Regions from separate parts of the Ruegeria sp. CDSC042 genome, predicted to be linked through region 1. Evidence: riboswitches for the same ligand, from Rfam matches in the RefSeq annotation. Region 1 holds a riboswitch; the other holds the start of a gene.

Region 1 (4,482 bases):
GCGTTCACATATTCCGCCTGAGCAGTGCTCAGATCGCCGCGCGCATTCGCCAGATCGGCCTGCGAGCTTGCAAGCTGAGCCTGAGACAATGCGACGTCTGTGCGGGTAACTTCCCCAACTTCGAAACGATCCTGCGAGGCGCGAAGCTCTTCTGCGGACAGTTCAACGTTGTTTTGACGAATCGATACGGTCTCTTCCTGCAGCAGAACACTCAGGTAAGCGGTCGCTGCGCGGAACAGGACCTGCTGTTCGATATCGATCAGCGCCTGCCGGGTCGACAGCACCGTTTCCTGCGCTGATTGCTTGCCCAGAATCGAGGCTCCGCCATCGTATAAAAGCTGGCTCAGCGTCAGGCCCGAGAAGAAGTTCGAAGGATCAACACTGTTCGTAACACCACTGTTTCTGCTGCGCGTATAATCTTGGCTAACCGCGACGGTCCAGTTGATAATAGGGCGCAAAGCCGACAGCGCGATCGCCACATCCTCGTCCGCAGCCCGCAGCAGCGCCCGGTTCTGTTCCAGCAAACCGCTGGTATTATAAGCTCCGATGAACGCATCAGTCAGGTTATCGGCCCAAACCGCCTTACCGGGCAACGTGCCCAGAGCAATACCCGCAGTCACTGCCAGAGTCCTGACCAGCTTGCCTCCTGCTGCAAAACGCATGGCGAAATCCTCTCAAATCAAAATAACGCAGCCCTCAGGGCAGTTTGCGTCTTTGTGTTGAACTAATCAAGGCAGCAGATAAATCTGCCCGCCGACTATAGCGAAAATGCACTCTCGGCCGAGAAAGCCTTCAGAACAGGTGCACTGGCGTTGAATGCCTGGCGCCAGGTAACGCGATCGCCTGATTTGTGGCCTATACGGACGGTCCCAAGATCACCTTCCATGAACAGGCAGGCGATACGCCCATGATCCTTAAGCTGGTCAATCAATGCAGACGGAACCTCTTCTACGCCGCCTTGGATCATGACCACGTCATAAGGCCCATGCTCGGCAGCGCCCTCATCCAGCGGCCCCACGTGAACGACCACATTATCCGCGTCAGCCTCCATCAGCAGAGTTTGCGCTTCGGCAGCTAGCGCTTCATCCGCTTCCACCGCTACGACCAACTGCGCCATACGGGCTGCAACAGCCGTCGAATATCCCAGCGCCGGAGCAATATCCAGAACAACCTCATCATTGGTAATGTTCAGCACATCCAACATCTTGGCCAGTGTTCTCGGTTCCAGAATGCAGCGTCCAGCCTCAAGTTCTATCAAACCCTCGACATAGGCGGCTTCGCGTTGCGCGTCTGGCACAAAATTCTCGCGCTTGACGGACAGCATGGCATCAATGATCGGGAACTTGGTAACGTCCGAAGGCCGGACCTGCGTATCGACCATGGTGCGGCGGCGGGCTGCGAAATCTGTCATTGGATCGCTCATTCATTTCCCAAGGTTGATGGGTTTGTGCCACATCCCGGGCAAACCAGCAACGGCCCGCAAGCGGAAACTTTCGTCTGTCGTGAAGATTTTAGAGTGATCCGAATGGGTGATCCAATTTTCAGTTCGTCAAATTTAGACCGAACCCACTGGACGCCCCGGATTAAAGCTGCTAAAACGCCTGTCACACCACGGCAAGTATTTGATATTACTTGAAAAGGCGAGTTGGCGGAGTGGTGACGCAGCGGATTGCAAATCCGTGTACACCGGTTCGATTCCGGTACTCGCCTCCAATACTTTCAAACAGTTGCTTCGCATTCGGCTTTTCGAGCCTGCGACATGCCGTCTCGCTACGGCAGTGCTCTGCTGAGTGAAGCTTGACACCGGATTGATCAGAAGGCGGTGAACTCACTGGCTCGGCCGGTAAATTTGACCGCTCTATCGATTCCACGCGATATGCCCTTTGAAGTAACGGGCCCGCGAATCCTTTCGTCTGGATATCTTCGAGGTGCAAAGCGCAAATTCGCCTGCGGTCATTTTGCAAATGGCTGACCAAACATGCCGCTGACAGGCATTGGCAGGTCGCTTTTCCATTCTCGATGATTTCCGTGCGTCGGCCGCGCTTGACAAGCCCCCTGCCCGTGCCGCATGTCCCATCCGTTGGTGTCTGCATATGCAGATGAAAAGGGAATGCGTCAGCGGTCATCCGTCAAACGCAGCCGCCCCCGCGACCGTGACCGGAGAGGGTGCCCAAAGCCACTGGCCAGACAGGCCGGGAAGGCGGGACATCTGCCAGAGGCCAGCCTCTGACATCCGCAAGCCGGGAGACCTGCCAACATCCGAAGTTGAAACCGGACGGGGTGATCCGGTGTCGGGCCCATGTCGCAATACGTGGCCCGCATGAAACCCCGTCCCCCGCGAAGAGGATTTGGGGGGATGAGAGACATGACCGAGACCACACCTGTTGAACTGCTGGTGTGCACGACCTGCCGCCGCGGCCTGCCCGTCGAGAATGATGCAGATCGTCCTGGGGCGTTGCTGCACAAGGCGTTGGAGCAGGCAGAACTTCCTGATGGCGTCACTTTGAAGGCAGTAGAATGCCTTTCAAATTGCGATCAGGGCTGCTCGATTGTGCTGCGTGGCGGGCCCAAACGTTGGACCTTTGTCTATGAGCATCTCGATGAAACCGATCATGTCGAGACCATTGTTGAAGGCGCGACCAAATATCTCGCGACCCAAGATGGCCTCGTTAAATGGCGCGAACGTCCTGAACATTTCCGCAAAAACTGTGCGGCCCGCATTCCCCCGATTGGAGCTTAGATATGAGCAATCTCGAAAAACTGCCCGTCACTGTGATCACCGGCTTTCTGGGCTCGGGAAAGACCACGCTGGTGCGTCATCTGATGCAGAACCCGCAGGGCAAGCGCCTAGCCATTGTGGTCAACGAGTTTGGAGATGTTGGCGTCGATGGCGATATCCTCAAATCCTGCGCGATCCCCGATTGCCCGGCGGAAAACATCATGGAATTGGCCAATGGATGCATCTGCTGCACCGTGGCAGATGATTTCATCCCGACCATCGAGGCGCTGATGGCGCTAGAGCCACGCCCCGATCACATTCTGATCGAAACCTCTGGTCTGGCCCTGCCCAAGCCGCTGCTGAAAGCGTTCGACTGGCCCGATATCCGCTCGAAAATCACCGTGGATGGCGTGATCGCTCTGGCCGATGCCGAGGCTGTGGCCGCTGGTCGCTTTGCCCCGAATGTCGCTGCGGTGGATGCCCAGCGCCTGGCCGATGACTCGATTGATCACGAAACACCGCTGTCTGAGGTGTTCGAGGACCAGATCTCCTGCGCCGACATCATTCTGCTGACCAAGCCTGATCTCGCTGGCCCCGAGGGTATCGCCAAGGCCAAGGAAATCATCGCAGCTGAAGCCCCGCGCCCTCTGCCCGTGGTCGAAGTGGCCGAAGGGGCTGTGGATGTACGTATTGTGCTGGGGCTTGAGGCCGCCGCCGAGGATGACATGGACGCGCGCCCGTCGCATCACGACGGCCACCACGATCACGAGCATGATGATTTCGAAAGCATCATTGTCGAGCTGCCGGAACAGACCGATCCGGCCCAGCTGGTCGCCAATATCGAACGTCTTGCGAATGAACTGAACATCCTGCGGGTAAAAGGCTATGCCGCTGTTGCCGGCAAACCCATGCGCCTTTTGGTGCAGGCCGTCGGGGCCCGTGTGCGTCATCAGTACGACCGCCCGTGGGAGCCAGGTGAAGAGCGTCGCTCGCGTCTGGTGGTCATCGCCGAACATGACGATATCAAAGAGGCTGAAATCCGCGAAATCCTCGTGGGTGTGACCGAGGCCGCCGAGTAAGCCATGCACGTCGTCTTCCGCGAAAGCCATGGGTTAGAGGAAACGGAGACCCCAACCGATCTGGGCCAGAGCCCGGCGGATCTGGTGGTGCTGTCCTTTTCCGACAGTGACCTTGGCGCTTTCGCGGCAGGCTGGCATCGTGGTGGCGGACCCGAAGGTCGGATGCCGACCCTGCGGCTGGCCAATCTGACAGCGCTGAAACATCCCCTGTCGGTCGATACTTATGTCGAACAAACGCTTGAGGGCGCCAAAGGCATTCTGATCCGCCTGATCGGTGGCGTGCCCTACTGGTCCTACGGATTGCAGCAGGTTCTGGCACTGGCCCACGCCAAGGGCATTGCCGTTGCTGTGCTGCCTGCGGATGGACGTGAAGATACGCGGCTGGATGACTATTCTACCCTGCCCGTTTCAACCCTGCGGCGGCTGGCGCATCTTTGCGACACAGGCGGTGAGGTCGCAGCGCAGGCTGCGCTGGCGCAAATGGCACTGGCCGCGGGGCTTTATTCTGGCCCGGTGATGGGGGCCAAGACGATCCCGGAATGTGGCGTATGGTGTCCGGATCGCGGTGTGATCCCGGCGGATACCGCATTCGCCGGTGATGCCAAGCGCATCCTCGTGACCTTCTATCGCGCCTATCTGACCTCGGCAGACACTGCCCCGGTCGCGGCCCTGATCCACCGTCTG
Region 2 (4,482 bases), on a different contig from region 1:
GCCTCGGTTTCCACTTTGGCGGCACGTTCTTCCGGTGTTTCAATCCGCTTGATGCGTGCCTTCGGAAATTGCATGAGCACCGCCTGAACCAACGGGTGTTTCTCAGCCTCTGCTTTCAACGCCAGCTCGGCGGCGTCTCGAATCTCGGCGATGGTCGCAACCTCACCATCGGCCACAATCGACACAGCCCAGCGGTTGCCAGTCCATCGTTGCAGCGACGAACCCAGTCTCGCTGCCAGATCTGTGGGTGCGTTCTGTGTCGGGGTGAATTCGATCCGCCCCGGTTGGTAAGAAACCAGCCGCACCCCGTTTTCGACCTCGACCAGAAGTTTCACATCCCGATTGGTGCGGATCAATTCAACCACGTGGTCAAAACTCGGATACCGTGCCAGCGCCGATTGGATATCATGGGCCAGAGCCGCCGAAGGCGCGCCGGCGGGGCTGCTAGTTGCGGACACGTAAGAAGATGATGCCGCTGGTACCGGAGCCTGAGAGGGCACGGCCATACCACCGCCCGGACCACCATTCGGAGGCGGTGGCGGGTTGTCCTGCAGGCGCTTGATCAGCTCTTCGGGGCTGGGCAAGTCGGCAACATGGGTCAGGCGGATAACGGCCATTTCAGCAGCCATCATGGCATTTGGCGCGGCCGATACCTCTTCCAGCGCTTTCAGCAACATCTGCCACATCCGGGTCAAAACGCGCATTGGCAGGGCCTCGGCCATTTGCTGACCACGGGCACGTTCATCAGGGGAAACCGTCGGGTCCTCGGCTGCGTCTGGCGTGATCTTCACAACCGAAACCCAGTGCGTGATTTCGGCCAGGTCACGCAGCACGGATAGCGGATCGGCCCCTTCGGCATATTGCCCGCCCAATTCAGTCAGCGCGCTTGCTGCATCCCCTCGCAGGATCATTTCCATCAAGTCCAATACCCGGCCCCGGTCGGCCAGACCCAGCATCGCGCGCACCTGATCGGCGCTGGTTTCACCGGCCCCATGGCTGATTGCCTGATCCAGCAGCGAAGTTGCGTCGCGCGCCGACCCTTCGGCCGCGCGGGTGATCAGCGCCAGGGCATCCTCCGCGATCTGTGCCTTCTCAGCCGCTGCGATCTTATTGAGCAGGCCAATCATGTCCTCGGGTTCGATCCGGCGCAGGTCAAATCGTTGGCACCGCGACAGAACAGTCACCGGGACTTTGCGGATTTCGGTCGTGGCAAAGATGAACTTCACATGCGCAGGAGGTTCTTCCAACGTCTTGAGCAGCGCGTTGAATGCGCTGGTCGAAAGCATGTGAACCTCGTCGATGATGTAGATCTTATAGCGCGCACTGGCGGCGCGGTATCGGACCGAGTCGATGATTTCGCGGATATCATTCACGCCGGTTCGGCTGGCGGCGTCCATTTCCATCACATCGACGTGGCGGCCTTCCATGATGGCGACGCAATGTTCGCACTGGCCGCAGGGTTCGGTCGTGGGCTTGCCTTCGCCATCGGGGCCAATGCAATTCATGCCCTTGGCGATGATCCGGGCCGTGGTTGTCTTACCCGTACCGCGGATGCCGGTCATGATGAAGGCTTGTGCAATCCGGTCGGCCTCGAACGCGTTTTTCAGCGTGCGCACCATTGCGTCCTGACCGACGAGGTCAGCAAAAGTTTCCGGGCGGTATTTTCGCGCGAGAACCTGATAGGCGGGGCTGGGCGTGTCGGTCATGTCTGCTCTGTTGGATTCGTGTCAGGTTTGCAGCGTAGAGACCCCCGCCGCCCGCGTCCACCGCGCGCGAAAAGGAATTTCGTTTTGGCAAGTTGCATCAGAGCCGGTAAATCATGAGGGGCTTCAGCCCCATGTGGTGATGCAGGAAAAGGAGCTGTGTTGGAGAGTTTTGTAATTCACCCTCTTGGATTGGGCAAAGGGCAGATCGCTCTGTGCCCACTGCCGGGTGTCACGGGCGATTATGCTGGGGATTTCGCAGTAATCCGGGATTGGGCGCCGGACCTGGTCATCTCGATGACGACCTCGGATGAGTTCCAGCATTCCGGCGGGCTGTCATTCGAGGCGGACCTGCAGTGCGAACGGATTGCCTGGGTTCACCTTCCAATCCGCGATTTCGGCGTCCCCACGCCTGAAGTTGAGGCGCTTTGGCCGCAAGCCAGTGAGGCGGCCCAACATGTCCTTGCCAGAGGTGGCAAGGTGCTGGTGCATTGCCGCGGTGGGTGCGGTCGCTCGGGGATGGTTGTGATGCGGCTAATGGTGGAATGCGGCGAAGCGCCTGGCCAAGCGCTTCGGCGGTTGCGTGCGGTGCGGCCCTGCGCGGTGGAAACCGACGCGCAAAAGGACTGGGCCGGGTTGCCGGCCCGAACCCTTCCCTGAATCAGGCAGACACTTGATACGGAATACTGTCGCTGCGCGGCGGCAGGATCGATACGTCGAGCATCGCACAGGGTGGTTCTGACAGAAAACCAGCGGATTTCTGGATGAACTCCGGCCCGAACATCATGTCGCCATAGGCGTCCAGCTTTTCTGTCGGCGTGTCTGTGCTGGTGCCGCAATAGACCCTGATTTGTTCTGATTGGGCCCGAAAACGGGCCGTGCAGCCTTCGGTGCAATGGGTCAGATCGCTGGTACCTTCGACCTCGAATGTTTTGGATGTCGCAGGCCTTGCCGTCGCCATCGCCTCGGCCATGGCGCGTGCCATTCGGGCAAGGGCGGGGCAGGGTTTCCCGGTCCTCTGACAGACGGTTGCGGTGAATTCGTGTGTTTTTGTCTTCCAGATCATAATGCGCCCTCCGCGCGCAGGACGAAGGGTGAGGATCAGGTTTGACAGCGCGCTGACGACCTGCCCGGACACCCCGCCCGAGTTTCGGTTTCGATACGATGGCAGGTCTCCTGACTTGCGGGTCGTCGCTTTGCCGACCTTCCCAGCCCTGGGGCCAGTGGTATTTCGGCATTGCTCACCGCTTACAGTTGCGGGGGCAGTCGCGGAGTTGGCCCTTTCCGGCATCGCCGGGGCAGACCGCACCGTGTTCCCTTTTCATCCCGCCCCAATTCCGGGGCAAGAACCATCACCACATCGCTAGCGGCTATGCAGACCCCGAGTCAAGCCACCTGTTGGGGTTCAAACCGGACGTTTGGTCATCTTGATGAAATCTTGACTCTGGTGGCCGAAATCGGGCCGATTGTTGAGTGAACCGAGTAGTTCAGAATTTGTCGGAAGCGCCATGCTTGATACCACGCCCTGCGTCCAGACTAAGGACTTTGATTTTGCCTCAGGCTCTGCCAGCCTGTCGGCGCGGCTGTATCTGCCTGAAACCGAGCCGAAGGTCGCCGTGGTGATTCACAGCGCAACTGCAGTGCCGCGCGAATATTACCAGCATTTTGCCCGTTGGCTGGCCGCCGAACAGGGTATTGCCTGTTTGACCTATGACTACAGCGATTTCGGGCATTCGCTGCGCGACAAACTCAAAACTTCCGAGGTGACCATGGCGGATTGGGCCTTGGTCGACATGCCCGCCGCACGGGCTGAGATGCGCAGGCGGTTCCCGGACGCTTTGCAGTGGAGCATCGGTCATTCCCTTGGCGGCTTGCTGGGGCCGGTGCAGCCAGACATTGATCAGATCGACCGGATGATCTGTGTATGTTCGGGGCTGGTTACTCTGTCCGACCATCCCTGGCCCTATCGCGGGCTGGCGTGGATGTTCTGGCATGTGCATGGGCGTCTGGCAGTGAATGCGCTGGGCTATCTGCCGGGCAAAGCGGTGGGGATCGGTGCCGATTTGCCTGGTCCGGTCTATTGGCAATGGCGTAGCTGGTGCACGGCGCCGCAGAATTATGTGCCGCAGATCGGTGACGCTCTGCCCGAAGCGAGATGGGCGCAATCGAATACGCCGGTGGACCTGTTCACCTTCGAGGACGACCAGATGGTGCCGCCAGACGCTGTCTGGCGGCTTGCCGATCTGTATGGACCAAAGGCGCGGCGGCATCTGCTGTCTCCGAAAGAGATCGGAGTGCCCGAGATCGGTCATATCGGTGCCTTTGCCCGCAGAAATCAGGCGCTTTGGCCCCGGTTGATTGCCTGAAGACGCGCTTTTCCGTCCCCGTTAGGGTCTGTTGCGAGACTTTTTATCATGCATGACAGACCGCACCAATTTACCAAAGGCTTTGTCGCGCGCCCGGGATTGCGCAAGGGTTTCAGAGTTCCTCTGATCCTCGCGCCGCAGCTTGTTCCAGCGTACCAGCCGGTCCGGCGAGAGCAGGCCATCGGCAATCGCCTCTTGCACAGCACAACCGGGTTCGGCCTGGTGCTGGCAATCTGAGAACCGGCACGTTGCAGCCAATTCCAGAAGGTCTGAGAAAACCTCATCCACGCCGTCTTGGGCATCCATCAAACGCAGGGCGCGCATTCCTGGCGTATCAATCAGCCACCCCCCGTTTCGCATCGGGTGAAGCGCACGATGGGTCGTGGTGTGGCGACCCCGTGCGTCATCCTCGC

The links. A riboswitch is a leader RNA that binds a small molecule or an ion and turns the genes downstream of it on or off. The one in region 1 is predicted to bind cobalamin.
Region 2: another riboswitch for cobalamin. It lies ahead of AC2FHX_RS15575 (hypothetical protein); the one in region 1 lies ahead of AC2FHX_RS00340 (DUF1636 family protein).

What each region holds. Positions count from the first base shown of each region.
Region 1 is NZ_JBXWOF010000001.1:68,070-72,551, reverse strand. It holds gene AC2FHX_RS00355 (TolC family outer membrane protein) at 1-662, opposite strand, end outside; gene AC2FHX_RS00350 (protein-L-isoaspartate O-methyltransferase family protein) at 758-1,411, opposite strand; tRNA gene AC2FHX_RS00345 (tRNA-Cys) at 1,640-1,713, shown strand; cobalamin riboswitch at 2,065-2,271, shown strand; gene AC2FHX_RS00340 (DUF1636 family protein) at 2,366-2,740, shown strand; gene cobW (cobalamin biosynthesis protein CobW) at 2,743-3,798, shown strand; gene cobN (cobaltochelatase subunit CobN) at 3,802-4,482, shown strand, end outside.
Region 2 is NZ_JBXWOF010000008.1:48,656-53,137, reverse strand. It holds gene AC2FHX_RS15585 (DNA polymerase III subunit gamma/tau) at 1-1,706, opposite strand, end outside; gene AC2FHX_RS15580 (protein-tyrosine phosphatase family protein) at 1,863-2,363, shown strand; gene AC2FHX_RS15575 (hypothetical protein) at 2,365-2,769, opposite strand; cobalamin riboswitch at 2,853-3,072, opposite strand; gene AC2FHX_RS15570 (alpha/beta hydrolase family protein) at 3,212-4,069, shown strand; gene rsgA (ribosome small subunit-dependent GTPase A) at 4,091-4,482, opposite strand, start outside.